DNA from 4 places in the Massilia sp. X63 genome. Region 4 is predicted to be linked to each of the others. Evidence: predicted binding sites of a transcription regulator. Region 4 holds the regulator's gene; each other region holds the start of a gene.
The links. The regulator FNR, encoded in region 4, switches genes on or off when oxygen is low (the NO sensors DNR and NnrR bind a similar motif). The targets are predictions, from matches to a motif close to TTGATNNNNATCAA.
Positions count from the first base shown of each region.

Region 1: the regulator FNR is predicted to act here: its motif matches at 4,288-4,301, upstream of AB3347_RS11160 (universal stress protein).
Region 2: the regulator FNR is predicted to act here: its motif matches at 2,739-2,752, upstream of AB3347_RS08065 (OmpW family protein).
Region 3: the regulator FNR is predicted to act here: its motif matches at 5,331-5,344, upstream of AB3347_RS24540 (MBL fold metallo-hydrolase RNA specificity domain-containing protein).

Region 1 covers NZ_JBFTEF010000004.1:401,133-408,160, forward strand. Annotated here, with positions in the region: gene AB3347_RS11145 (cation-translocating P-type ATPase) at 1-1,923, opposite strand, end outside; gene AB3347_RS11150 (GGDEF domain-containing protein) at 1,920-3,161, opposite strand; gene AB3347_RS11155 (universal stress protein) at 3,194-3,688, opposite strand; gene AB3347_RS11160 (universal stress protein) at 3,708-4,145, opposite strand; gene AB3347_RS11165 (zinc-dependent alcohol dehydrogenase family protein) at 4,334-5,356, opposite strand; gene AB3347_RS11170 (hypothetical protein) at 5,507-5,941, shown strand; gene AB3347_RS11175 (hypothetical protein) at 5,973-6,173, shown strand; gene AB3347_RS11180 (MFS transporter) at 6,210-7,028, opposite strand, start outside.
Region 2 covers NZ_JBFTEF010000003.1:219,650-226,677, forward strand. Annotated here, with positions in the region: gene AB3347_RS08045 (serine hydrolase) at 1-701, shown strand, start outside; gene AB3347_RS08050 (peptidoglycan recognition family protein) at 840-1,457, opposite strand; gene AB3347_RS08055 (CoA-binding protein) at 1,581-2,003, shown strand; gene AB3347_RS08060 (glutathione peroxidase) at 2,101-2,700, shown strand; gene AB3347_RS08065 (OmpW family protein) at 2,819-3,430, shown strand; gene pabB (aminodeoxychorismate synthase component I) at 3,437-5,287, opposite strand; gene slmA (nucleoid occlusion factor SlmA) at 5,305-5,880, opposite strand; gene AB3347_RS08080 (HAD-IA family hydrolase) at 6,032-6,760, opposite strand; gene AB3347_RS08085 (TraB/GumN family protein) at 6,788-7,028, shown strand, end outside.
Region 3 covers NZ_JBFTEF010000022.1:2,543-9,570, reverse strand. Annotated here, with positions in the region: gene AB3347_RS24560 (SDR family NAD(P)-dependent oxidoreductase) at 1-166, opposite strand, end outside; gene AB3347_RS24555 (MgtC/SapB family protein) at 221-1,468, opposite strand; gene AB3347_RS24550 (ribose-phosphate diphosphokinase) at 1,468-2,376, opposite strand; gene AB3347_RS24545 (thymidine phosphorylase family protein) at 2,373-3,896, opposite strand; gene AB3347_RS24540 (MBL fold metallo-hydrolase RNA specificity domain-containing protein) at 3,893-5,251, opposite strand; gene ppsA (phosphoenolpyruvate synthase) at 5,436-7,028, opposite strand, start outside.
Region 4 covers NZ_JBFTEF010000030.1:5-7,032, reverse strand. Annotated here, with positions in the region: gene cydB (cytochrome d ubiquinol oxidase subunit II) at 1-591, opposite strand, end outside; gene AB3347_RS25610 (cytochrome ubiquinol oxidase subunit I) at 593-2,071, opposite strand; gene AB3347_RS25605 (hypothetical protein) at 2,503-2,958, shown strand; gene AB3347_RS25600 (hypothetical protein) at 2,985-4,652, shown strand; gene fnr (fumarate/nitrate reduction transcriptional regulator Fnr) at 4,782-5,546, shown strand; gene AB3347_RS25590 (AraC family transcriptional regulator) at 5,557-6,315, shown strand; partial or broken gene AB3347_RS25585 (hypothetical protein) at 6,781-7,028, shown strand, end outside.

The DNA of each region.
Region 1 (7,028 bases), on a different contig from region 4:
CGACGCGATGGCTTCGACCAGCGAGGCGAAGCGGTCGTCCAGCAGGGTGAGTTCGGCGGCCTCGCGCGCAACGTCGGTGCCGCGCAGGCCCATCGCCACGCCGACGTTGGCGGCGCGCAGCGCCGGCGCGTCGTTGACGCCGTCGCCGGTCATGGCGACCACCGCGCCGTCGCGCTGAAGCGCCTGCACGATGCGCAGCTTCTGCTGGGGCGCGATGCGTGCGCACACGTCGGCCCCCTCCAGCCGGCGCGCCAATGCGGCGTCGTCGAGCGCGGCGATCTGCGCGCCGGTCAGGACCGCATCCGGCGTCCCTGCCTGGAGCCCGGCCTGGCGCGCGATCGCGCGCGCGGTCTCGGGATGGTCGCCGGTGATCATCACCACCCGCAGGCCGGCCGCCCGGCAGGCCGCCACCGCCGCCGGGATGTCCGGGCGCAGCGGGTCGGCCAGTGCGGCCAGGCCGAGCAGCTCGAAGCCGAACGCGGCGGGATCGGCCGGCCACGCCTGCGGACCGCCCGGCGCCCGCGCCCGCGCCACCGCCAGCACGCGCAGTCCGGCAGCCGCCATCCGCGCCGCGGCCCCCAGCGCCCCTGCGGCGCCGGGCGCGTCCGGCCCGCACATCGCGACCACCGTCTCGGGTGCGCCCTTGGCGGCCACCAGCAGGCCGGCGCCGCCGCGATCCCAGACCTGCACCAGGGCCGGGCGCTGGGCACTGAGCCCGTACTCGTGCGCCAGGGTCCAGCCCGGCGGCGGCGCACCGGCCTCCGGCAAGGCCTCGCCGGCCAGGCGCCAGAACGCCGCCTCCATCGGATCGGTGCCGAGAGCGCGGCTGGCGCGCAGGGCGCACTCCAGCACTTCCTGGTGCGCCGGCGCCATCGGCGCGCCGGATGCGGCCTGGTGGACCGCACCGGCGCGCCACAATTGCGCCACCGCCATCCGGTTCTCGGTCAGGGTGCCGGTCTTGTCGACGCACAGCACCGAGGTCGAGCCCAGGATCTCGATCGCCGCCAGGCGCCGGGTCAGCACCCGGCTGCGCGCCAGGCGCCAGGCGCCGATGGCGGGAAACACGGTGAGGATGACCGGGAATTCTTCCGGCAGCATCGACATCGACAGTGCGATGCCGGCCAGCAGTGCTTGCAGCGGCGCACCGCCGCGCCATACCAGCAGCAGCACCAGCAAGGCGCTGACGACCACGCCCAGGATCGCGAGGCGCCGCGCCAGCGCGCGCGTCTCGCGCTGCAGGCGGCCCTGCGGCGGGGCGATGCGGCCGAGCGCGGCGCCGATGCGGCCGATCTCGCTGCGCGGCCCGGTGGCGCTGACTCGCGCCAGGCCATGCCCCTGCACCACCAGGGTGCCCGAGTAGACCCACGGCAGGTCGGCGCCGCCGGGCGCCTGCGCACGCGCCGGGCTGGCCCCGTCCTGCTGCGCGGCGAGCTTGCTGACCGGCACCGACTCGCCGGTCAGCAGCGACTCGTCCACCTGCAGCCCGGCCGCCGCCAGCAGCAGGCCGTCGGCCGGCACCCGGTCGCCTTCGCCCAGTTCGACCAGGTCGCCCTCGACCAGTCCGCTGGCCGGGAGGCGCTGGGCGCGGCCGTCGCGCCACACCAGCGCGGTGGGCGACCCCAGCTCGCGCAGCGCCTGCAGCGCGCGCTCGGTGCGCCCTTCCTGGTACAGCGTCATGCATAGCATCAGGACCACCATGCCGAGAAGGAACGCGCCCTCGAGCGGATCGCCCAGCATCAGGTAGAGGAGTGCGGCGCCCACCAGCAGCAGGTACATCGGTTCGCGCGCCGCCTCGGCGGCCATCCGGCGCCAGCGCCGGCGCCCGGTGTCGGGCAAGAGGTTCGGCCCGTCGCGCGCCAGGCGGCGCGCCGCCTCGGCGCTGTCCAGGCCTTCGGGCCCGACAGCCCCTGGCTCGATCTTCATCCGCTTTCCCTCCTGACAGGATCAGGCGCGCAGCGTGCCAGCTCGACGCGGTCGCGCCCCTTTGATTTGGCAAAGTATAAGGCCGTGTCGGCGGCGGCGAGCAGCGCCGCAATGTCCGCATGGCTTGCGTCGAGCTGGACGACGCCGATGCTGATCGTGCAGCGCACCACCGCCTGCGGCGTCTCGAGGCGCAGCGCGGCCACGGCCAGGCGCATGCGCTCGGCGCAGGCCAGGGCCTCGGTCTCGTCGGTCTCGGGCATGACACAGACAAACTCCTCGCCGCCGATCCGGCCGAAGTAGTCGCTGGCGCGCAGTGCGCCAGAGCACGCCTCGCTGACGGCGCGCAGCAGCGCATCGCCGACCGCGTGGCCCCAGGTGTCGTTGACGCGCTTGAAATAATCGATGTCGACCATGCCGATCGCCAGCGGATGGCCATAGCGCCGGGCGAGCGCGATGTCGTGGGTGGCCAGTTCGAGCAGGTAGCCGCGCGCCAGCACGCCGCACAGGCTGTCGTGGCGCACCGTATAGGTCAGGGCGCGCTCGGCCAGGAATTCCTTGCGCAACAGATGTCCCTGGAACAACGCCACCGCCGCCACCAGGCCGAGCATCGCGGCATACACCAGTACGCTACTAGCGAACACCTTTCCGGGCAGCACCGTCGCGCCGAGTACCAGGAACAGCAGGGCCGGCGGCACCGCCATGGCAGCCAGGCGGCCCAGGCGCGGCTCGACCAGGGCCAGCGGGAACATGATGCCGGTAATCGCCGGCAGCGCCAGCACCAGACCGTCGGGAAGCAGCCCGGCACTGAGGATCATTGCCGCGGCATGGGTGACATAGACCAGGCCGCAGCGCCAGGCAACCGGGATCCGTCCGCGCCAGCGCAGGTAGCCGACGGCGCCGAGCAGGACCAGCGCCAGGCGCAGGAGCATGGCACTGGCGGCCAGCTGCGGCGCGATCCAGTAATCCCAGGCGCCGAACAGCAGCACGCCGATGCCGAATGCGGGGCCGAAGGCGGGCAGCGTGGCGTCCAGCCTACGGTCGAGCGCCTGAGCGAATTCGCGTTCCTCCGTGGGGTCGAGCCTGGCGGTAGCCGCGGCGAACAGGCTGCGCAGAAGACGCCAGCCCCCAGCTTCAGGAATGTCCGCTGGGCTTGGCGTGGACGCAGCACTGCCGCCCTTGGTATCAGTGAATGCCGTTTTCCCGTCGGAATCTTCGGCTGCTGGCCGGCTCTGCCGCACTGGCGCGATTCCTCGGCGCACCCGGCCGCCGTTCAGGCGCCGCCGGGAGCGGCCGCTGTCCGGGCCTGCGTTGCCGCTGCGTTGCCGGCCGGCCGCAGCACCATCACCGGCACCGGCGCGTTCGCCAGCACGGCCTGGGTCACGCTGCCGGCCAGCAGGCGGCTCAGGCCGCGCCGCCCGTGCGAGCCCATGACGATCAGGTCGCAATGCTGCGCCCTTGCCGTCTCGACGATCGCCTCGGCCGGATCGAGCGCGCTGCTGGTGAGCTCGGTGCAGGGAACGCCGGCCTTCCGGGCGCGCGCCGCGATCGCGTCGACATGGTTTTTCGCGTGTTCCAGCAGCAGCTCGACCTGCAGGCCGGGATCGTAGGCCACCGCGCCCTCGAGCGACTGGAAGCTGGGCTCGGGTACGGCCACGCCCAGCGCGACGATGGCGCTGCCGCGCGCCCGGGCGAAGTCGATGGCGGCATCGACGGCCGCTTCGGAAACGGGCGAACCGTCGGTCGGCACCAGGATGCGTTGGTACATGCTTGTCTCCTTTGGCTTGCTAGCGGTGCACCAGCACCGGGATGGCGCTGTGGACCAGGACCTTCTGGGTTTCGCTGCCCAGCAGCAACGCCTTGAGGCCCTTGCGGCCGTGCGAGGCCATCACGATCAGATCGCACATGCGTTCGCGTGCGGTCGCGATGATGGCCTCGTAGGGCTCGTCGGACACCGCCTGCACGCCGGTGCAGGGCACGCCGGCGTCGCGCGCGGCGGCCAGCACCTCGCCGAGCAGGCGCTCGGCGCGCGCCCTGCCCGCTTCGGCATGCTGCGCCGGGGTCTCCTCCAGTTGCGCGCTGTCGGTGGTAAACGTATGGAATTCGGGCGTGGCGGTCATGGCGACCACCTCGGCCCCGACGCTCCTGGCAAAGTCGATTCCGGCCAGGAAGGCGCGCCGGGACGCCTCCGACCCGTCGGTGGGCAACAGGATACGCTGGTACATGGCGACCTCCGGAAGGTGATGGTCAGGTGCTGGGATGCCTTCGCGCTATGGACGCACGCTCCCCACGCGCGCGACCGCTGCTTCGGCTCATCGAGATTCGAGCGAAGCGGAACCAGTCTGTTCTCCTGGATCGGCAAAATCTTTGACCCAGATCAAAAACCTGCTGATCGGCCCGACAACATGGCGTCCTAGGGTGCGCCGGCCGCCGCCGCGGGCACCAGCACCGCCGCGCCGTCGATGCGTCCGTGGCGCAGGTCGTCCAGGGCCGTGTTGGCGGCCGCCAGCGGGTAGCAGCTCACCGCGGTGGCCACCTCGCCGTGATTGACTTGGCGCAAGAACTCCTCGCCGTCGGCCCGCGTCAGGTTCGCCACCGAACGCAGGCAGCGCTCGCCCCACAGCAGCGCATAGGGAAAGGACGGGATGTCGCTCATGTGGATGCCGGCGCAGACCACGATCCCGCCCTTGCGGCTGGCCGCCAGCGCCTGCGGCACCAGCTCCCCTGCGGGAGCGAACAGGATCGCCGCGTCCAGCGGGGCCGGCGGCGCCTGGCCGGCGCTACCGGCCCAGCTGGCGCCGAGCGCCCGCGCGAACGCCTGCGAGCGCAGGTCGCCGGCACGGGTGAAGGCAAGCACCTCGCGCCCCTGGTGCAGCGCCAGCTGGGCGATCAGGTGGGCGGCCGCGCCGAAGCCGTACAGCCCGAGCCGCTGCGCGCCGGCGGTCATGGCATAGGCGCGGTAGCCGATCAGGCCTGCGCACAGCAGCGGGGCGGCATGCGGATCGTCGTAGGCGTCCGGCAGCGCAAAGCAGTAGCGCTCGTCGGCCAGCGTGTAGTCGGCGAAGCCGCCATGGCGGTCGTAACCGGTGAACACGGCGCGCTCGCACAGATTCTCGCGTCCCGCCCTGCAGTAGGAACAGCTGCCGCAACTGCCGCCGAGCCAGGGCACGCCGACCCGCTGGCCCGGCCGGAAGCGTCCCGCCTGCGGCCCGCCTCCCACCACCCGGCCGACGATTTCATGGCCGGGAATCAGGGGCTGCAGATGCGGCGCCAGCTCGCCGTCGACGATGTGCAGGTCGGTGCGGCATACGGCGCAGGCCGTCACCTGGATCAGGATGTCGCGCCCCTGCGGCTGCGGCACCGGCAGCGTCGCCGGGCGCAGCGGCCGGCCGGGTGCGTCGAGCAGCATGGCGCTCATCTGCGTGCTCAGGGGCATGGTGGGATCCATGGGCGTCAGCTTACGCCTCCGGCGCCACGGCGCACAAGCGGAACCTGCATATCAGGATTGCAGGAATGGCGATTGCTCCGCCCAATCCCGCCATCTACATTGCCTTTTCCACTTTGAAACACACAACAAGGAGACAATGTGATCGACGCCGAAAAAGGCCCATGGAAATACCTGGTGATGTGGCTGCGCTTCTATTATGCGATCCACTTCCTGAAATCCGGCATCAACTACGCCGTGTTCGGCGTGATCCCGGACTTCAGCAAGGCGGGCGCGGTCGGCCCCTACCTCGCCGAGATGAACAACATCGGTTTCTACCCCTTCATCAAGTACCTGGAAATCGTGCTGGGATCGATGCTGCTGTTCAATATCCTGGCGCCGCTGGCGTTGGCGGTCATGGCCGGCATCGCCTTCCAGATCGTCTACCTGAACCTGTTCGTCTCGCCCCATCCGCGCCAGCTGTTTACCGGCACGCAGGAGCTGCTGCTGTGCGGCCTGCTGATTCTCGCCTACGGCAAGAGCTACGCCGGGCTGCTGCGCGTGAAAGCGCAGCCGGCCTTCCCCTGGTCCAGATAGACCGCCCTGTACATACTGGAAGGATGCATGCATGAACAACACAGCAAGCACGAAGGACTTCGTCGCGGTCATCGCGACGGCACTGGCCTGGACCCTCGTGGTCATGGCGTTTTCCACCACGATGGGCTCGCGCCCGCTGCGGATCTACGACTGGGGGCCACCGGTGTTCGCCTGCATCCTGACCCTGGCGTTCATGGTCAGGGACAGGCTGGCGCGCCGGAACGGCGGCTGAACCAGGCGCCGGCCTGCCCGGGCAGGCCGGCCTGCTTCATTTCGGCGGCTGCAGCTGCGCGCATAGCGCGCCCACGGCAAGCATGCCGCCCACGATCCAGAACACCACCTGCGTCCCGCCTGCCGAACCGATCGCTCCAACCGTGACCGGCAACAGCGTCTGGCTCGCGTTGGCCAGCATCGAGCGGATGCCGATCGCCTCGCCGCCGCGGCCGGGCGGCGCGGCCTGCCCGATGGCGCTCATGATGGTCGGCAGCGCGCAGCCGAGCGCCAGGCCGAGGACGAAGGCCGCGGCCAGCAGCAGCGGCAGGCTGCGCACCAGCGGAAAGCCCAGGTAGACCGCGGCCGCCACCGTAAGCGCGCCGCCCAGCACCTGCCACGCCGACCACCGGCGCGCCAGCGCGGGCGTGAACAGGCGCACCACGAAGGTCCCGGCCCCGAAGGCGCCCATCGCCAGGCCGATGCGCGATGCCGGCAGCCCGATGGCGTTGCCGTGCACCGGCATCATGAAGGCGAACAGGTCCCAGCCCATCGACAGCAGCGCGCTGACGAGCAGCACCGCGCGCAGCGGCGGGTGGCGCAGCAGGTCGATGACGCGCGCCCTGCCCTGCGCCCGCCCTGGCGCGTGCGGCTGCGCCATGCCGCCGGCCGCGCGGGCCAGCGCGCACAGCGCCAGCAAGGGCAAGGTGGCCAGGGCGAGGAAGGTCCAGGCGGCCCCCGCCAGGTCGAGCAGGAAGCCGGCGATGACCGGGCCGGCGATGGTGGAGGTGGAATTCCCGAGCGCCAGCAGCGCGTAGGCGCGCGGGTGCAGGGCGGGCGCGCAGCCTGCCGCCACCGCATTGTGGAGGGCCACGTG
Region 2 (7,028 bases), on a different contig from region 4:
GTTCGACCCGCGGCTTTCGCTCGTATGGCCTGCGCCTGCCTGCCAAGGGCGTCTACGTGGCGGTGCTGACCAACGGCGACGCCGGCATGGTGGTGCCGGACGTCGTGGCGCGCCGGGCGGCCGCCGTCGCCATCGGCAAGCCGCTCCCGGAATTCAGGGAGGTGGCGCTGGACGCGGCCGGCCTGGATGCGGTGGCGGGCGTGTACACCCTGGACAAGGACAGCCAGCGCGTGTTCCGCCGCGACGGCGAGTTCCTCTCCTTGCAGCGCCCGGGCCGCGGACCCTTGGTGCTGAAGGCGATGTCGGCCAACGAATTCTTCGTGCCCGATACGGCCGACTGGTTCGTGTTCCAGCGTGATAGCGCCGGCAAGGTGACGGGCGTGATCTACCACCAGGACGGCCGGGTGCTGGCGCATGCGCGCAGCGGCGAGGCGCCGCCGCCGCGGATCGTGGCCAGGATTGCCGATGCCGCCTTTGACGCCCACGTCGGCCGCTACGAGATGCAGCCGGGGATGGTGCTGGAAGTCCGCCGCGAAGGCAGCCGTTATGTCGTGCAGCCAACCGGCCAGCGCCAGGTCGAGATCTTCCCGCTGAGCGAGACCCATTTCTTCGCGCGCGATGTCGATGCCGAGATCAGCTTCGAGGGACCGGGCCTGCAGTTCAAGCAGGGGGGCCGCAGCTTTACTGCCCGCCGGATTTGAATCTGTACGCTGTAGGGTGGGCAGCTTTCTGCCCACGCGTTCAACAAGCGTATGTGGATCGAACCATGATCGCAGTGCGCAACTGTGATTTGAACGCGTGGGCGGCATAGCCGCCCACCCTACGAAAGCAAGACTGCTTCAGCGTTTCGCGGCCTGTTCCCCCGCCAGCCGCAGCGCCACCTTGTGGCGGAACCAGTCTTCCTTCACGTAGCGGTACAGGTTCGCGCCCGGGCACACGGTCTTGTCCGAGTGGTCGCGGTGGCTCTTGATATCGTCCAGCGAGACCCGGTACTTCGCCGCCAGCAGCGCCATCAGGTCGACCACGGCGTCCAGCTGCTGCTGGTTCGGTTCCACTTCCTCGAAATTGCCGACCACCTCGATCAGGGCGTGGCCGCTCGGGTCGTACTCGGTGTTGGTGTCGCCCGCGTAATCGATGTTGCGCGCTTCGTAGATACGGCCGTCGAGGTCGATGACGTAGTGGTAGGGGATGTCGAGCCAGCCCTTGCTGGCGCGCGACCACGACTGCAGGCGGCGCAGGTAGGCCTGCGGGTCGGTGCCCGGCTTGAACGGCTCGCCCTGGTGGTGCAGGGTGATCTGGCTGATGTGGTGGCGGCGCGCCTTGGCCGGGTCGGCCGGGGTGCCGCCCCAGGCGGCCACCGGGACGATGGCGCGCTCCACCGCGGCGAGCGGTTCGGCCGCATGGACGGGCAGGGACAGGGCGAGGAGGGTGAGGCAGGACAGGACAATGCGGCGCATGGAGGACTCGATCGGGAACGAGCCCGCATCTTTCCACGTTTGCGCTTCCAGCGCCAGCGCAGGCGCGCCGGGCGATGCAAACCTGATAAGCTAGCGGTCGACCCCTCAACCAATGAACCTACCATGAGAAGCATTGCCCAGATCCTCAGCGACAGCAAGACCATCGCCATCGTCGGCCTCTCGAACAAGCCCGACCGGGCCAGCCACGAAGTGGCCGCTTACTTGCAGGAACACGGCTACCGTATCGTGCCGGTCAACCCGAGCTACGCCGGCGAGACCATCCTGGGCGAGCAGGTCTACGCCACGCTGCAGGAAGCGGCCGATGCCCTGGCCGGCAGCGGCCAGTCGATCGACATCGTCGACTGCTTCCGCAAATCCGACGATATTCCGCCGATCGCGCGCGATGCGATCGCCGTGCGCGCCGGCTGCCTGTGGATGCAGCTCGACATCGAGAACCAGGCCGCCGCCGACCTCGCGCGCGCCGCCGGCCTCGACGTGGTCATGAACCACTGCATCAAGATCGAGCACCGCAGCCTGAATGGCTAATGAACGGCTGACGCAGGCCCGGCGCGGCGCGGCGGCGATGTTTACCCGGGTGGCTGCGTTACAATCGTGGCATTCCAACCCGAGGGAATTCCCCGCCATGTTCAAGACCACCGCCCTGCTGTTCGTCTCCCTTGCCGCAGCGAGTACAGCCCTTCCGGCCGCCGCACAGACCGCGGCCGCAGCCGGCGCACCGGCGGCTGCGCGCATGCCCGCCAGCTGCCCGGCCCTCCTCAAGCAGAACTTCAAGCGCCTGCAGGACGACGCGCCGCAGGACCTGTGCCAGTACGCCGGCAAGGTGGTGCTGGTGGTGAACACGGCCAGCTACTGCGGCTTCACCAAGCAGTACGAAGGACTGGAGAAGCTGTACGCGAAGTACGGTGGCCGCGGCCTGGTGGTGCTGGGCTTCCCGTCGAACGACTTCGGCAAGCAGGAACCGGGCAATGCGAAGGAGATCGCCGACTTCTGCTTCAACACCTACGGCGTCAAGTTCCCGATGTTCGCCAAGAGCGTGGTCACCGGCCCGGAAGCCAACCCGCTGCATGCCGCACTCACCAAGGCCACCGGCCAGGCGCCGAAGTGGAACTTCACCAAGTACCTGATCGGCCGCGACGGCAAGGTCATCGAGCATTTCCCGAGCAAGGTGACGCCGGAAGATCCGGCCCTGGTCGGCAAGATCGAGCAGGCGCTCGCCATGTGAGCCCCCGGATCGAATAACCTTTCCAGCATTGTGGTTATTTGATCCAGATCAACGATTTTTTTGCGCTGCATCAATATTCTTAGCTTCGTCAATGATGACATGACGAAAGGTAAGAAAAATGAAAACGATGTTGCAGCATGTGCTGGCAGTTACCCTTGCACTCGCCGGCAGCCAGGCCCTGGCGCAGGAAACCAACTGGATGGTGCGCGCGCGCGCCGTCCACATCGACCCGGCCAACGAGTCGGCGCCGCTGGCCGGCGTGGGCGCGGCGGACCGCATCCACGTCAGCAGCAAGACCATCCCCGAAATCGACATCTCCTATTTCTTCACGCCGAACCTGGCGGCGGAACTGATCCTGACCTATCCGCAGAAGCACGACGTCACCCTGGACGGCGCCCGTATCGGCAGCTTCCGCCACCTGCCGCCGACCCTGAGCGCCCAGTACCACTTCGCACCGCAGTCGATGCTCAATCCCTACCTGGGCGTGGGCGTCAACTACACCCGCCTCTCGCACGTGAAGCTCCTGAATGGCGCGGGCGACCTCGAGAGCGGCAGCTGGGGCATGGCGCTGCAGGCCGGCGTGGATTTCCGGCTCGACGCGCGCTGGTCGCTCAACCTCGACGTGAAGAAAGTGAACATCCGCAGCGACGTGATGGTGGGCGGCGCGAAAGCCAGTAGCGTGAAGGTGGATCCGGTGCTGTTCGGCGTCGGCGTCGGCTACCGCTTCTAAGCGCCGTTAGTCCTCTTGCGGGTCGGCCAGCAGGACCGCCCGCAATGGACCGCGCAGCGCATTGCAGACGACGATGTCGTCTGCCGCTGCCAGCATCTCCCGCGTGATCACGCGTTCGCTCGCGTTCCAGGCCGGCGCCTGCAGCAGGATGCCGCGCATCACGCCCGGCAGCAGGCCGCTGGAGAGCGGCGGCGTGAACCACTCGGTGCCGAAGCGCACAAACACATTGCAGCGTCCCCCTTCGGTCAGTTCCCCGCGCTCGTTGAAGAACAGGGCGTCGAAGGCGCCCAGCGCCTCGGCGGCGCGCCAGGCCGCGTCGTAGCGGCTGCGCACGCTCGTCTTGTGGCGCAGGAACAGGTCGCCGGACTGCGTCGTCTCGCTCTCCAGCAGCAACAGCACCGGTTCGCCCAGGGGGGCCAGCGGCGCCGCCTGCAGCGCCAGTTCGCCGTCGTGCCGCACCGACAGGCGCAACCGGTGCAGCTGTCCGGGAGGCAGGGCCAGGCAGGCCTCGTTCAGGGCCGCGCGCGCGGCGCCGACGTCGAACGGGTGCCCAAAATAGCGGCAGGACGCGGCCAGGCGGTCGAGGTGCTGCTCGATGTGGCGACAGCCGTCGTCCCAGCTTGCGCGCAGGGTCTCGAAGATCTCGCACTCGTTGGGCAGGCCGGTGAGGAAGCGCGCCTTGAGCCGGCATTCGGCGAATTCCGAGGCGGCGTCGCTGTCGTACACGATGCCGGCGCCGACGCCCAGTTCTCCCTGGCGGGTGCCGCCTTGCGCGGGGCCCAGCGCCAGCGTGCGGATCGGGACCGACAGGCAGAAATCTCCAAAACCCGCGCCGAAGGGGGTGCCGCTGCCCGCCTGCGGCGGATCGAACCAGCCGATCGCGCCGGTATAGATGCCGCGCGCGCTCGGTTCGAGTTCGTGGATGATCTCCATGCTGCGGCGCTTCGGCGCGCCGGTGATCGAGCCGCAGGGGTAGAGCGCGGCGAACACCTGTTCCAGATCCGCATCCGCGCGCAGGCGCGCCTGTACCGTGGAGGTCATCTGCAGCACGGCGCCGTAGCGGCGCACCTCGAACAGCGCCGGCACCTCGACGCTGCCGGTGCTTGCCACTCTTCCCAGGTCGTTGCGCAGCAGGTCGACGATCATCAGGTTCTCGGCGCGGTTCTTGGTGTCCGCCGCGAGCGCCTGCGCGCGTTCGTCGTCGACGGCGTCGTCGCCGCTGGCCGGCGCCGTGCCCTTCATCGGCCGCGCGGTCAGGAGGCCCGCATCGTGGCGCACGAACAGTTCGGGCGAGAAGGACAGCAGCGCGCTGCCGTCGGGCAGCGCCACCAGCGCGCCGTAGGGCACGCGCTGGCGCGCGCGCAGCCGCGCATACAGCGCCACCAGCGGGCCGTAGGCCTCGAAGCGCAGGCGGTAGGTGTAGTTGACCTGGTAGGTGTCGCCGGCGGCGATGTAGGCGCGGATGCGATCGATGGCGTCGGTGAACGCGGCTTCGTCGACGTTCGGCGTGATGCCGGCCACGCCCGCCGGCGCGCCGCTCGCTGTGCGGGTGGCGATCCAGGCCTCGACCTGGGCCGCTTCCAGGCGCTCGCACTGCTCGAACAGCAGCACCTGCGCCAGCGCGCCCGCCACCGGGTGGGCCGGTATGCCCTGCAGGTGCGCCCCCAGTTCATAGCTCAGCAGCGGCACCGCATACAGGCCGCGCCCCAGGGCCTCCTGCATGTCGCGCAGCAGTTGCGGCCAGTCGCTGGCGCCATCGCAGCGCAGCGTGCCCGCATGGCGGCTGTACAGGCGCGAGCGGGCTGCTCCGGGTGCGCCGGCGTCGTCCAACAGCGCGAAGACTTCCTGGGTGTCCATGGTGCTCGTAAGCTTCCTTATGCCGCCAGCAGCAGCGACAGCTGCAGCGCCGAGCCCTCGGCCGGATTGTGCCTGAAGCCGCTCTTGGCGAAGCGGTGCCAGCGCCCGGTCACGTAGCTCACCAGCAGGCTGGCGCGCGCCGCGACGTCGGTCTCCGCGCCATGGCCCTGGGTGACGGCGACCCGCAAGGCCTGCTTGAACGCCATCTCGACCTTGTCGTAGAACTGGTTCATGCGCAGCTGCAGGCGCTCGTCCTCGCCCACCAGGGCGTCGCCGATCAGGACCCGGGTCATGCCCGGGTTGTTGCTCGAGAAGGACAGCAGTATCTGCAGGATGGCGTGGGCCTGGGTCACGCCGTCTTCCTCGCGTTCGGCGATCTGGTTGATCAGGCCGAAGACGCTGGATTCGATGAAGTCGATCAGGCCCTCGTACATCTGCGCCTTGCTGGCGAAGTGGCGGTACAGCGCCGCCTCCGATACCGACAGGCGCGCCGCCAGCGCGGCCGTGGTGATCTTCTCGCCCTTCGGCTGCTCGAGCATCGAGGCCAGGGCCTGCAGGATTTGCAGCTTGCGCTGCCCCGGCTTGGTTGCCATGTGATCCCTAGTTGATGGGGGCCTCGAGAAACCTGCTGCGCGTTGTAATCTCGACCTGCGATGCTCGCTGTACCACCGTACAGCTGCGCTTCTCGGTCAAGCTTACTGCCGCTCGCGACGGTTTTCGAGGCCCTTTGTTTATTTATCATTGTTAGCGCAATCGGTGCAAACGCGCCGGAAGCTGCCGCACGGATTTTACTTTGACATCGACGTAACGGGGGCGTTTCAGGGTCCGCGGCAAGGGCGCTTTGCCGATCGGATCGCTCATGCGCAGGTATTGCGTCACCCACACGGTGCGCAGCCCGAGCCGGCTGGCGCTCTTCAGGTTGGCCAGGGTGTCTTCGACCAGGATGCAGCGGCGCGCCGCCACGCCGTGCTTGCGCAGCAGGCGGCGCAGCATCAGGCCGGACGGCTTGGGCCGCAGCTGGCGGTGCACGTGCATGTGTTCGATCGCGACGTGGTGTGCGAAATGCCGGCTCAGGCCCAGGTGGCGCATGACGTCGGTGGAGTAGCGCGTCGGCGCGTTGGTGAGCAGGATCTTGCGGCCCGGCAGGCGGCGCAGCAGCGTGGCGAGTCCCTTCTCGGCGCGCACCAGCTTGTCGAGCGCGCCGAGGTCGTGGGTCACGTGCAGGAAGTCGGCCGCCGACACCCCGTGATGGCGGATCATGCCGAGCAGGGTGGCGCCGTAGCGCTTCCAGTAGCCCAGGCGCGCGGCGTCCACCGCGGCCTGGCTGGCCGGCGTGACGCCGTCGCCCAGCACGCGCCCGATATAGGTGTTCATGTTGGCGCTGATGGCCGGGAAGATGGCGTGCGATGCATCGTGCAGGGTGTTGTCGAGATCGAACAGCCAGACGGGGGAGGGGAGGGTATGATTTGGCACGGTTTCGAACACAACAAGGGGTAATGAATGCGACGTCCGATTATAGTGGTCTTCTTCAGCCTGTTCCTGTTGGCGTTCCAGTCCGTGGCCGCGGAACTGGCGGCACAACGCGGCGCGCTGTTCCGCGTCAGCGGCGGCGGCCACGCCCTGTACCTGTACGGCACCATCCACGCCGGCCGTCCCGATTTCTACCCGCTCGAGCCGCGCATCCGCCAGGCCCTGGCGGCGGCGCCCACGCTGGCGCTCGAGATCGACGCCGGGCGCGACC
Region 3 (7,028 bases), on a different contig from region 4:
CGCCGTCGGCCTCGATCGCCGCCACCAGGCGCGCCAGCGCATCATGCTGGAGGTCGGAGGCGACCACGGCCAGGCCGTTGGCCGCCAGCAGCCGCGCAGTCGCTTCGCCGATGCCGGACGCGGCGCCACTGACCAGTACCGATGTTCCCTTGAAAGAATATTTCATATTCACTCCGTTTTTCGAGGTTTATTTCACGCATTTACGCTGCCACGCAGATGTTCATGCAGGCCAGAACCAGAACGGCAGCCAGCCACCCAGCAGCACCAGGGCCAGGCTGCCGTTCACGCGCAGCGCGAAGCGGGCGCCGCCAGCCAGCGCGCCGGCCGCCTTGCTGAGCGTATTCGTGCTCACCGCCAGCAGCATCGCCAGTGTCGCATCATGCGCCGTCGCCGTGCCGCCGGCCAGCAGCGCCAGCGCGGAGCCGGACGCGGCATGCACATCGAAGAAGCCCGCCAGCGCGGTGCCGCCCAGCAGCGCGCCCTGCCCCACGTGGGCGTTCAGGTAGGCCAGGCCCAGGGTGGCGGCGCTCAGCGCCAGCGCGAACAGGACCGCCTGCCGGATGTCGAACACCCGCCCGGTCGCGGGCGCGTCCGGCGCCATGCCGGTCGCCCCGGCCAGGCTGACGCCGCCCACCGCCAGCGCGGCGAGCAGCGTCCCGCCCAGCACCGGCGCCAGCGCCGCCAGGTGCGCGGGCGCCACGGTGACGGCAACCACTCCGAGCAGCACGAAGGTGGCGATGTTCGACAGCAGCGCCCCGGCGACGCAGGCGCGCAGCAGTTGCGGCTCCTTGCGGCAGCGCGCCGCCATCGCGGTCACGGTGGCCACGCTCGAGATGAAGCCGGCGCCGAATCCGGACAGCGCGAAGCCCATCCGGGGGCCGGCCAGGCGCACGCCGATGTGGGCCGCGGCCTGGATCCCCATGATCAGGAGCGCCAGGGTCCACAGGGTGCGCGGATTGACGCCCAGCAGCCAGGGATGGCCGGCGTCCGGCAGCAGCGGGCGCACCACCAGCGCGGCGCCGGCGAACAGCAGCGCGTCGCGCAGTTCGGCCGTCGTCAAGGACGCCCGGGCGAAGCGGTGCAGCGGTCCGCGCAGGTGCAGCAGCGAGGCCAGCACGACGGCGGCGCCCGCGGAAAAAGCCAGGTTGTCGATGGCGGCCACGCCGATCAGGAAGCTCAGGAACAGGGCCAGTTCGGTGGTGATGCCCGGGTCGCCGGAGCGGTCGCGCCAGTAGGCGAGCGCCGCGAGCGCGGCCACCAGGCCAGCCGCGGCCAGCACCAGGAAGCCGCCCAGCGCCTGCGCCAGGGCGCCGAGCACCGACACCAGCGTGAAGCTGCGCAGGCCGGCGAAGCCGCGCGCCGGGCCGCTGCCTTTGCGCCGTTCGCGGTCGATGCCGATCAGCATGCCGCAGCCGGCGGCGACCGCGATCGCCGTGAGCGTCGCGGCGCTGAACACGGACGCTGCCATCAGATGCCGACGCCGTCGCAGCAGGCCGACAGTGCATCGGCCGCGTCCCCGATGGCGGCGGCCATCCCGATCCGGCTGCAGCGGTGGGCAATGGTGTCGGTGCAGGCCACCTCGGCGACGCCGGCGGCCAGCAGCTCGGCATAGGCCTCGCCGACGAACAGCGGATGCACGGCGACGCAGACCGGGGGCGGCATGCCGGCCTCGCGCAGGCGCCCCACCGCCGCGATCAGGGTGCGCGCGGTGGAGGCGATATCGTCGACCAGCACCGGCGTACGCTCGCGCCAGCCGGCCAGCTCGGGGGCCGAGACCGACACGTCGCGGTCGCCGCGCCGCACTTTGCGCAGCACCGTGTAGGGGCAGTCGGCCGCGGCGGCCACTTGCGCGACCCATTGCTCGCTCTCCTCGTCCGGACCGATCAGGAGCGGCTGCCCGACGTGCTCCACGACCCAGGCCGCGATCGCCGGGGCGGCCGCCACCACGCGCGAGGGGATGCCGTAGATCTCGTCCAGGCGATGGATGCGGTGCAGGTGCGGATCGACCGTGACCAGCCAGTCGCCGGCCCGTCCCAGCAGGCCGGCAAAGTGCCGCGCCGTGACGCCTTCTCCGCTGTGGAAGCGCGCGTCCTGGCGCATGTAGGCCAGGTAGGGTACGACCAGGCCGATCCGGCGCGCGCCGAGTTCGCGCGCGACGCCGGCGGCCAGGTAGAGCGGCACCACCCGGGCGTTCGGGCGATCCAGGCTGCACACCAGGATCACCTCGCGTCCGGCCACCTCGCTCAGGTAGCGGATGTGGGTTTCCCCGTCCGGGAACGAGCGCACTTCCCAGTCGCCCGCTTCCCAGCCGCGCAGGCGGCACAGTTCGGCGCCCATGGCTTCGTTGCCGGGCAAGGCAAACAGGATCGGCTTCATGCTTCCACGATCCCGACGATGTCCGGATGCGCGGACGCATGCGCGATCGCGCGCGCCAGGGCCGCGGACGATTGCGCGACAATCGTATAGAGCACTTCGCCGGTGCTGACGATCCGCTCGAGCGGCGCCCGGAACAGCACGCCGGCGCCCGGATCGCGCGGCGCGCCGGCCAGCTTGGCGACCCTTGCCAGCTGGCGGTTGTCGACCGTGGCTACGCGCCCGCTGCGCGCCGCCAGCACCTCGAAGCGGCAGGCGCCGGCTTGCGGCGCCCGCATGCCGCCCTGGGCCGCGCAGATCGCCTGGAACTTGCGCCAGGCCGCGCCGCTCGCCAGGGTGGCGCTCGCCATTGCCAGGCCCGCGCCCGCATCGGCCTTGCCGCCGAGCTCGAGGAGCTGGCCGGCCAGCGCCAGCGCGCGTCCGCGCAAATCCTGCGGCGCGTCGGCGTCGTTGCGCAGCACGGCCAGCGCATCGAGCGCCTCCAGGGCCGGCCCGATACCGCGTCCGACCGGCTGGCGGCCGTCGCTGATCACGGTCCGCACGTGCAGCCCATAGGCGCCGCCGACCGCCAGGAACAGGCGCGTCAGGGATTCGGCGTCGGCCAGCGAGCGCACCTTCGCGCTCGGGCCGACCGGGATGTCGATCAGGACGTGGGTGGCGCCGGCGGCGATCTTCTTCGAGAGCACCGAGGCCACCATGGTGGCCTCGCCGTCGAAATCCAGCGGCCGCGAGACGCGGATCAGGATGTCGTCGGCAGGGCTCAGGTCGACCGCGCCGCCCCAGACGATGCACCCGCCCTCCTGCTCGACCACCCGGCGCATCTGCGCGGTATCGAGGGCCACCGGCGCCAGCGTTTCCATCACGTCGGCGGTGCCGGCCGGCGAGGTGATCGCGCGCGACGAGGTCTTCGGAATCGTCAGGCCGCAGGCCGCCACGATCGACACCACCAGCGGCGTGGTACGGTTGCCCGGCAGGCCGCCGACGCAGTGCTTGTCGACCACCGGCGTCACCGGCCACTCGAGCCGCGTGCCTGCCTCCACCATGGCGCCGGTCAGCGCGAAGACTTCGTCGACCTCCAGGCGCCTGCTCGCGCAGGCGGTGACGAAGGCCGCGATCTCGATCTCGGAATACAGGCCGGCGGCGATCTCGCCGACGATGGCGCTGGCCGCGTCCACGCTCAGGTCCTGCCCATAGATCTTGGACCGCACCAATGAAAACGAGCGTGCCGGCGGCGCCGGCTGCACCCGCAGTTCACAGCCGGCGGGCGCGCCGAGCCGGCGCCAGGCCAGCTCGGACAGACCCGCCGCGCCCGGCGCCAGGATGCCGCCATCGACCAGGTTGAGGCGCGCAGTGGTCGAGCGCCCCTGCGCACTGATCTGGACCCGGGCCCCGGCTGAAAACCCGGCCATCGTGCACGCGGCATGGCGCGTATCGAGGTACAGGACCGCAGCGTCGCCGCTGTCGATGCCGAGGCGCTGCGCCGTCACGCAGAAGCTGCCGTCGAGCGGTGCGTCGTTCCTCACAGCGCCACCTCCTGCAGGTGTTCGGGCACCAGGCAATCCCAGCCCAGCTGGTGCTTGATCCTGAGCCGCAGGGCCTCCGAGGCGGCCGGCTCGCCGTGGGTGATGAAGGTGCGGCGCGGCGCCGTGGCCAGGCCCGACATCCAGTCCAGGATCTCGTTGCTGTCCGCGTGCGCCGACAGGTTGTCGACGTGCGCCACCTGGGCGCGCACGCGCACCTGCTGGCCATGGATGCGAATCTCCCCGGCGCCGTCGATCAGCGCCGCGCCACGGGTGCCGCCGGCCTGGAAGCCGGCGAACAGGATGGTGTTGCGGGGATCGTCGGCGAAGGCCTTCAGGTGGTGCAGCACCCGCCCGCCGGTGGCCATGCCGCTCGCGGAGATGATCACCTTCGGCGTGTTCCTGGCGTCGAGCTGCTTCGACTCCTCGACGGTGTTGATGATGGTGGCGGCATGGCACATGGCCTGGCACTCGGCCACGCTCAGGCGGTGGTCCGCGCGGTGCTTGCGATAGATGGCGGTGGCATCCCTGGCCATCGGGCTGTCCAGGAACACCGGCAGCAGGGCCGGGATGGCGCCGGCGGCCTTCAGCTGGTGCATGGCGTACATGAGCCCCTGGGCCCGGCCCACGGCGAAGGCGGGAATGATCATCACGCCCCCGCGCGCGGCGGTCTCGCGGATGGTCCGCGCCAGCGGCACCAGCGGATCGGCGGGGTCGTGCACGCGGTTGCCGTAGGTGGACTCGACCACCAGGTAGTCGGTCGGCGCGAGCGGCGCCGGCGCCACCATGATGGCGTCGTTGGCGCGGCCCAGGTCGCCGGAGAAGGTGATCCTGCGGCTGCCGTCGTCGAGCGCGACGATCGCCGCGCCCAGGATATGGCCGGCGCGGCTGAAGTGCGCGCTCAGTCCCGGCGCGACCGCGACATGGCTGCCGAAACCGACGGTGACGAACTGCCTGAGCGCCACGCGCGCATCTTCTTCGGTGTACAGCGGCATGGCCGGGTGATGCCGGCTATAGCCATGCCGGTTGGCGGCGGCAGCATCCTCTTCCTGCAGGTGTCCGCTGTCGGGCAGCAGGATCCGGCACAGGTCATAGGTCGCCTCGCTGCAATAAATCTTCCCCTTGAAGCCGTCCTTGACGAGCAGGGGCAGGTAGCCGCTGTGGTCGAGATGCGCATGGGTCAGCACGACGGCATCGAGTTTGGCGGGATCGAAGGGCAAGCCGGCCCAGTTACGCAGTCGAAGCTGCTTGTATCCCTGGAAGAGTCCGCAATCGACCAGGATGCTGGAGTGCTCGGTCCTGAGCAGGTATTTCGAGCCCGTGACCGTTCCAGTACCGCCAAGAAACTGTATCCGCATTTTCCTACCTTATTGTTAAGCGAACGCAAAATGTAGAGCTCGCCAATATGATAGTAGCCGGGTGCAAGGCTTTAAATCCTTGACCTAAATCAAGTTACAGTGCGCAAATATTTGCTAACAGCGCCCAGAAAAAAGCCTGCTTGTCTTTCGACGAGCAGGCTTTTGGTTCACTGTGCTTGTGGGCTCAGCCGGCGGCCAGCTTCTGCCAGGTCTCGATCACCGAGTCCGGGTTCAGCGACATCGATTCGATGCCCTCGCCCACCAGCCACTGCGCGAAGTCCGGGTTGTCCGACGGACCCTGGCCGCAGATGCCGATGTACTTGCCCTGCGCGCGGCAGGCCTTGATCGCCAGCGACAGCATGGCTTTCACGGCCGGGTCGCGCTCGTCGAAGTCCTTGGCCAGCAGCTCCATGCCGGAGTCGCGGTCCAGGCCCAGGGTCAGCTGGGTCAGGTCGTTCGAGCCGATCGAGAAGCCGTCGAAGTACTGCAGGAACTGCTCGGCCAGGATGGCGTTGGACGGCACTTCGCACATCATGATGACGCGCAGGCCGTTTTCACCGCGCTTCAGGCCGTACTTGGCCAGCAGCTCGATGACCTTCTCAGCCTGGCCCAGGGTGCGCACGAACGGGATCATCAGCTCGACGTTGGTCAGGCCCATCTCCTCGCGCACGCGCTTCATGGCCAGGCATTCCATCTCGAAGGACTCGGCAAAGTCCTCGGCCAGGTAGCGCGCGGCGCCGCGGAAGCCCAGCATCGGGTTCTCTTCGTCCGGCTCGTAGCGCGAACCGCCGATCAGCTTCTTGTACTCGTTCGACTTGAAGTCGGACAGGCGCACGATCACCGGTTTCGGCCAGAAGGCCGCGGCGATGGTGGCCACGCCTTCGGCCAGCTTGTCGACGTAGAAGGCGCGCGGCGAGGCGTGGCCGCGGGCCACCGACTCCACCGCCTTCTTCAGGTCGGCATCGATGTTCGGGTACTCGAGGATGGCCTTCGGGTGCACGCCGATGTTGTTGTTGATGATGAACTCGAGACGCGCCAGGCCGACGCCGTTGTTCGGCACCGACTGGAAGTCGAAGGCCAGCTGCGGGTTGCCGACGTTGAGCATGATCTTGGTCGGGATCGGCGGCAGCTCGCCGCGCGAGACTTCGGTGATCTCGGTTTCCAGCAGGCCGTCGTAGATCTTGCCTTCGTCGCCCTCGGCGCACGAGACGGTCACAAAGGTGCCGTCCTTCAGCGCGTCGGTGGCGTCGCCGCAGCCCACCACCGCCGGCACGCCCAGCTCGCGCGCGATGATCGCCGCGTGGCAGGTACGGCCGCCGCGGTTGGTGACGATGGCCGAGGCGCGCTTCATGACCGGTTCCCAGTTCGGGTCGGTCATGTCGGCCACCAGGACGTCGCCCGGCTGCACGCGTTCCATCTCGCTCGGGTCGTGGATCACGCGCACCGGACCGGCGCCGATCTTCTGGCCGATCGCGCGCCCCGATGTGAGCACGGTGCCGGTGCCCTTCAGGCTGAAGCGCTGCTGGGCGTCGGTGGCCTTCTGCTGCGACTTCACGGTTTCCGGACGCGCCTGCAGGATGTACAGCTTGCCGTCGCGGCCGTCCTTGCCCCACTCGATGTCCATCGGACGGCCGTAGTGGTTCTCGATGATCACGGCGTACTTGGCCAGCTCGACCACTTCGGCGTCGCTCAGCGAATAGCGGTTGCGCATCTCGATCGGCACGTCGACGGTGCGCACCGAGCGGCCGGCCTTGGCTTCCTCGGTGAACTCCATCTT
Region 4 (7,028 bases):
GGGACGCGCCACCTGCACCATGCGGGCGTGCAGTTCGCCCTCGGTCTTCATCACCAGCCAGGTGGCGCCCAGCAGGGTGTAGGCGATCATCACGCCGACACCGGCCAACAGCGGAAAGGGCGCGATCCAGTCGAGCGGCCCGCCGGCATAGCTGCGCCCGGATACCGTAATGCCGTCCAGGAAGGCGCCCAGCGCCACGCCCTGGAAGAAGGACGCCACCACCGAACCGCCGATGAAAGCCTTGTCCCACAGGTGGCGCTCGTGCTCCCTGGCCTTGAAGCGGAACTCGAAGGCCACGCCGCGAAACACCAGGCCGACCAGCATGAAGATCAGCGGCAGGTACAGTCCCGACAGGATGATCGAGTAGGCCACCGGGAAGGCCGCCAGCAGCCCCTCCCCGCCCAGCACCAGCCAGGTCTCGTTGCCGTCCCAGACCGGCGCCACCGTGTTCATCATGGTGTCGCGGTCGCGTTTCTTCGGCGTGAAGGGAAACAGCAGGCCGATGCCCAGGTCGAAACCGTCCAGCAGCACGTACATGAAGACGGCGAAGTAGATGATGACCGCCCAGATGACGGTGGTGTCGATGCCCATGCTAGCTCCCCCGCCGGTCGTGATCGTGACCCTGGTCGTGTGGATGACTGCCCTCGCCTTCCGGCCCCGGCTCGTCGTCGTTGGCCACGTCCGCCGCCGACAGCGGCCGCATCGGCGTGCGCTCCTCGCCGGGGCCGCCCTCGGCCGGTCGGTGCAGCTCGAAGCGCTGCGGCCCCTTGCGCATCATGCGCAGCAGGTACACGGTGCCGGTGCCGAACACGAAGACGTAGGCCGCCACGAACAGCGCCAGGGTGAGCGCCAGCGAACCGGCGCCGTGCGGCGAGACTGCGTCGGCGGTGCGCAGCACCCCGTACACGACCCAGGGCTGGCGCCCGACCTCGGTCGTGGTCCAGCCGGCCAGGATGGCGACCAGGCCGGCCGGTCCCATCCACAGAGCGAAGCGCAGGAAGGGGCGCCTGGTCCATAGGCGGCCGCCCCGGCGCAGCCACAGGCCCCAGGCGCCCAGCGCGATCATGAGCAGGCCCAGGCCCACCATCAGGCGGAAGCTCCAGAACACGATCAGCGAGTTCGGCCGGTCTTCGCGGGGAAATTCCTTGAGTCCGGGGATCTGGCCGGTCCAGGAGTGGGTGAGGATGACGCTGCCCAGGTGCGGGATGCCCACTGCAAACCTGGTCCTTTCCTCGTCCATGTCGGGGATGCCGAACAGCAGCAGCGGAATCGCCCGCTCGCCTTCGTTCTGCCAGTGCCCTTCCATCGCCGCCAGCTTGGCCGGCTGGTGCTTGAGGGTGTTCAGGCCATGGAAGTCGCCTACCAGGGCCTGGATCGGGGCCACGATCAGGATCATCCACATCGCCATCGACAGCATCTTGCGCACCGCCGGGTTGTCGCGTCGCTTGAGCAGCTGCCAGGCGCCGGTGGCGCCGACGATCAGCGCCGTGGTGAGATAGGCGGCGATCACCATGTGCAGCAGCCGGTACGGGAAGGACGGGTTGAAGACGATCGCCAGCCAGTCGGCCGGCACCATGCGCCCGCCCTCGATGGCATAGCCGCGCGGGGTCTGCATCCAGCTGTTGGCGGCCAGGATCCAGGTCGACGAGATCAGCGTGCCGACCGCGACCGCGCAGGTGGCCGCGAAATGCAGGCCCGGTCCGACCCGGGTCCAGCCGAACAGCATCACGCCCAGGAAGCCGGCCTCGAGGAAGAAGGCGGTCAGCACCTCGTAGGACAGGATCGGGCCCATGATGCTGCCGGCGAACTCGGACAGGTAGCTCCAGTTGGTGCCGATCTGGTAGGCCATCACGATGCCTGACACCACCCCCATGCCGAAGGTGACGGCGAAGATCTTCAGCCAGTAGTGGTAGAGGTCGACGTAGACCTGGCGCCTGGTGCGCAGCCAGCACAGTTCGAGCACGGCCAGGTAGCTGGCCATGCCAATCGTAATCGCCGGAAACAGGATGTGAAAGGACATGGTGAACGCGAACTGCAGGCGTGCCAGGTCCAAGGCGGACAAACCGAACATGCAGGGCCCCTTTTGTTCGTTGTACTGCGCGGTTTTACTGCGGCGGCGTGACCAGAATCTAGCATGCAGGCTGGGGCCGCACGTTTGGACGAGCAGAATTGATGCGCCAATGCGTCACCCCGGCGCCGGCCGGCCCCGGAGTGCGGCGACAACTGCACGACTGCGCCCAGGCAAAGGCAAAGGCTTTATAGCTTCCGAAATCTTTCTTTCTGCCAGAAAACCGGAAGCCACTGATCCATATTAATGACCCGTCAGATCGGTCCTAGGCCCCCGAAACACTCGACTATATTGGCTGACGATTCGGGCCCGGCAGCGCCAGATCCTGCGATCAGGCATGCCATCCAGCCCGCTATCCGGCGGCCCGGCCGGCACGTCTTGCGGCGCTGCGTGCCGGGTCATCCATCGATCGTCGATGTGAAAAGGAAATGGTCATGACGAACAACCAGATCAAGCAGGCAGCCGCGCGGCTGGCGCCCGGCGCCGGCGGCGCGGACATGCGCTTCGCTTCCTCGGCCGTGCCGACCGCGTTCGCGGAAGTCCGGCAGGACGTGGACGGAGGCGCCGTGCGGCAACTGTTCCAGCCTGCCGCAGCCGGCCCCGAACCCGAACTGAGCGGGACCGGCTTCACCTACCGCCACAACTGGGGCGCGCGCCGCGGCCAGTGGGTGCTGCGGCTCAACTGGTCGGCCATCGGCCCGCGCTCGCGGGTGCTGGTGGCGATCGGCGAAGGCGCCGCCGGCGGACCGGATGCCGGCAAGTTCATCGGCTCGGCGCGCTACACGGTCCACAACGTCGCGCCGCGCGCCGGCGGCGTCGACATCTGGGTGGACGTCGAATGGAGCAGCGACATCCTGCTCTACGTCGACTACCTCGTCGTCACTCCCTGACCCATCACAGCCACAAGGAGAACAGCATGTCGCCAAACGATCGTCTCGACCGGGACGCCGCCCTCAGCCTCGACCATCCGCGCACGACGGGCGATCCCGCCGTCTCCTCGGCCTACCAGGCGCCCTACGCCGAAGCCGAAGCGCAGGTGCAGGCCGGCGCAGCCAGCATCGCGCCCGCACTGTCCGGCAACGGCTTCACCTACCGCCATGACTGGGGCCTGCGGCGCGGCCAATGGGTGCTGCGCCTCAACTGGGACCAGATCGGCACCCGCTCGCAGGTCTTCGTGGCCATCGGCGAAGGCGCTCCCGGCGGCCCCGAGGCCGGCAAGTTCATCGGCTCGGCCCGCTACACCCTGCATAACGTGGCCCCGCGCGCCGGCGGCGTCGACATCTGGGTCGACATTGCGTGGGGCGCCGACATCCCGCTGTATGTCGACTACCTGATCGTCAACCCGAACGCGGCGCCCCCGGGCAATCGCACGGTGTCGGTCACGGTGCACCGCCACAGCAGCGTGGCCCTGAGCGATGCCGAGGCCGACCGGATCCTGGCCGACATGGGCGCCATCCTCCAGAACGACGACACCGGGCCGGACGTCGCCACCCCGGTCCAGTTCGTCCGCAACGGCGCGGTGCGGGTGCTGCCGGCCACGGTCCCGGGCACCATCCAGACCTCGGCCGACCTCACCGCCCTCCTGACGGCGGGCAGCGGGGTCAAGATCGTGCAGGCGATCCGCTGGTGCGGCGGCCCGGGCGACAGCATCATCGGCTGCGCCCCGGTCGGCAGCACCACGGTGAACGTGGCGGCGGTGCGCTTCACCGCCAACCAGGAAGGCCTGATCTGGGTGCACGAGTACGGCCACAACTGCGGCCTGCCGCATCGCACCGACGACCCGCGCGCGGTCATGTACCCCTCGGTGGGCGTCGACCACAACGTGGTCAATGGCACCGAGTCGGCCGCCTACCTGGCCGGCCCGCTCAGCATCGACGGCAAGGAAGTGATGCCTGCCGGCGGCTGCTCCTGCGGCGCCGGCGGCCTGCAGGCGCCAAGCGACGTGCGCGACTTCGTGTCCCAGCACTGGATCGAAGGGGTGCCCTACGAGCTGGCCTCGCAATATACCGAGAAGGACGCCAGGCTACTGCTCGACTGGCTGGTCAACGAGCCGGAACGGCACGAGGAGTTCCTGCCGCAGATCGTGGCCACGCTCGGCTACATCGGCAGCACGATCGCGGTCCAGCCAATGATCGACTTCGTGCGCAGCCAGCGCAGCGGCCGCGCGGTGTTCAACGCTAAGAACGCCGCCCTGCTGCGCCTGGGCGACCTGGCCAACTTGTCCGGCAGCCAGGCCGCGGTCGGCTTCCTGAAGCAGGTGGCGGGCGACATGGCGCTGGCGCGCAGCCTGGCGGCCCCGCAGGCGAAGCAGGAAGCGTCCGAGGCCGCCAAGGCCGGCGCCGCGGTGGTCGCGCCGAGCGCCGAGACCCTGGCGGCCGAACTGGCGGTGTCCGCGACCTTCGGCCTGGCCCTGGCCGGCACGACCGAGTCCCAGCGGGCGGTCGAGTCGTTCAAGGCCGATCCGGACGCCTTTGCTTCGGTCAACCAGGCGGCCGGAGAGGCCGCGCAGATCGCCGCCACCGTGCGCGCCAAGGGCCGGGAGGCGTACTACAAAATGAAGGCTGAGCAACGGCACCACCTGTAAGCGCCTGCGCCGTCCGGCAGCTGGAAGGTGGCCGGCCAGGCCGGCCACCTTCTTCCCTCCGGAAAATGAAAGCCCAGAAGCCGAACAGCCGTCTATAATGGCTGCGTCAGCAATCCGCCTTTTTCCGAAATGAGCCATCCCATCTCCCTTCCGGGCGAGGCGCCGATCAGCATCCAGGCCCTCAAGACCAGCTGCAGCGCCTGCAGCATGCACCAGCTGTGCCTGCCGATGGGCCTCGAAGATGCGGACATCAACCGCCTCGACCAGATCATCGGCCGCCGCCGCCGCCTCGTGCGCGACGAGCGCCTGTACGCCATGGGCGAGCCCTTCCGCAACCTGTACGCGGTGCGCTTCGGCCACTTCAAGACCTACCAGGTGAACGCCGCCGGCGAAGCCCAGATCACCGGCTTCCAGATGGCCGGCGAACTGCTGGGCATGGACGCCATCAGCGGCACCCACCACTGCGACGCCGTGGCCCTGGAAGACAGCGAGGTGTGCGAGATCCCGTTCGTGCGCCTGGAAGAGCTGTTCGGCCACGTGCCGGCCCTGCTGCGCCACTTCCACCGCATCATGAGCCAGGAAATCACGCGCGAACAGAACGTGATGCTACTTCTCGGCAACATGCGTGCCGAGCAGCGCTTCGCGGTGTTCCTGGTCAACCTGTCGGCGCGCTACGCGGCGCGCGGCTACTCGCCGAGCAGCTTCCAGCTGCGCATGTCGCGCGAAGACATCGGCAACTACCTCGGCCTGACCATCGAAAGCGTCAGCCGCCTGCTGTCGCGCTTCAAGAAGCAGGGCTGGCTGCAGGTGGACAAGCGCGAAGTCACCCTGCTCGACCCAGTCAGGCTCAAGGCCCTGGCAGCCGGCACCGAGGTCTGCAGCCCGATGGGCTGACGCGGCCGGCATGTCCGCCTCGCCCCTGCTCGACCTGCACGTTCGCAGCTACGGCCAGACGCGGCTCGCCGACCGCCACGACTATGCCCAGCTGGTGCTGCCCCTCAAGGGCGAAGTCGCGCTCGAGATCGCCGGCCGCCAGGGGCGGCTCGATCCACTCCACGGCGCCGTGGTCGCGCCGGGCGCCTGGCACTCGCAATACAGCGCCGGCGCCAACCAGTCCCTGATCCTCGATGTCGGCGCGGCCAATCTCGAACAAGGTCCGTGGCAGCGCCTGCTCGAGCGCCCCTTCACCGCCATCGGCCCCGCCGCCCGCAAGCTGGTCGAATTCATGGGCATCCTGGCCGCCGCCCAGCCGCCCGCGCCCCCGGTACTGGCCGGCTGGACCCCGCTGCTGCTCGATACCCTGACCGTCGGCGCGCCGCAGCCGGCTTCGCGCCTGGCCGCGCTGCTGGCGCGCATCGAGGCCGAACCCGGCCTGCCCTGGAGCACCGAGCGCATGGCGCGTACCGCCGGCCTGAGCGTGAGCCGCCTGCACGCCCTGTTCCGCCTCGAACACGACTGCACCCCGGGCGACTGGCTGCTCGGCTGCCGCCTGCGGCGCGCCTGCGAGTGGCTGGCAGGCACCGACCGGCCGCTGGCCGAGATCGCGCTGGCCGCCGGGTTCTCGGAACAGAGCGCCCTCACGCGCGCCATGCGGCGCACCATGGACACCACGCCGGCGGCGTACCGGCGCGCGCATTTCCGCACCGGATGGCCTGAGCGCTAGCGCCCGCCGGGCCGTGCAGCGGGCGTCATGGCCGGCCTGCCTGCCCTTCCAGCCATGCCAGGCTCCTCCGATGCGCCCCCTCCATTGCATCGCACAGCGATTGGGCCTGCTGCCAGTTCACCCTGTGTTCACGAAACGTCGGTGCGTCGACCGTCCAGTCCACCCCGGCAGCGTAAATCGAGAAGTAGCCGAGGTAGCCGCTGTCCGGGGCAAGGCGTGCCGACGTGATAATCGTAAAACCGGTACTGGAACAAGGGACCATAGTAAGTTTCATCAGTTGGATGACGGCGCCAGGGCATCCGGCCGGCCGGCGTAAAGCATGGAATCTTCATGGTCCGGGCAGCGTGGCCGGCTCGCATTCGAGAAGTCCGCCGGCATCGACTTGTCGTCGACGATCAGGATGCGGTGCTTCGGATCCCGGCAATCATGACATCCTGAATCAATTGTGAAGTTGCTCAGCGTATCATGAATACAAAAGTCCGCCAGGAAACTTTGCGCTTATTTCTACGACGGATGTGTGGCTTTTTTTACGACATGACAGCACGCGGAAGCGGCTGGATTCCGATCGTTCGCGTGCATGCACATGGGGGAATGGGAAGGCGCTGTCCTCCTTCGCTATGGATGAGGTTTGAACTGCTGAGCTGTTTCATGGTCGAACACTGGTCTCCACCACCGGGAAACGAGCATGCGTGCGCCTCAGTTCAAGAAGTGGT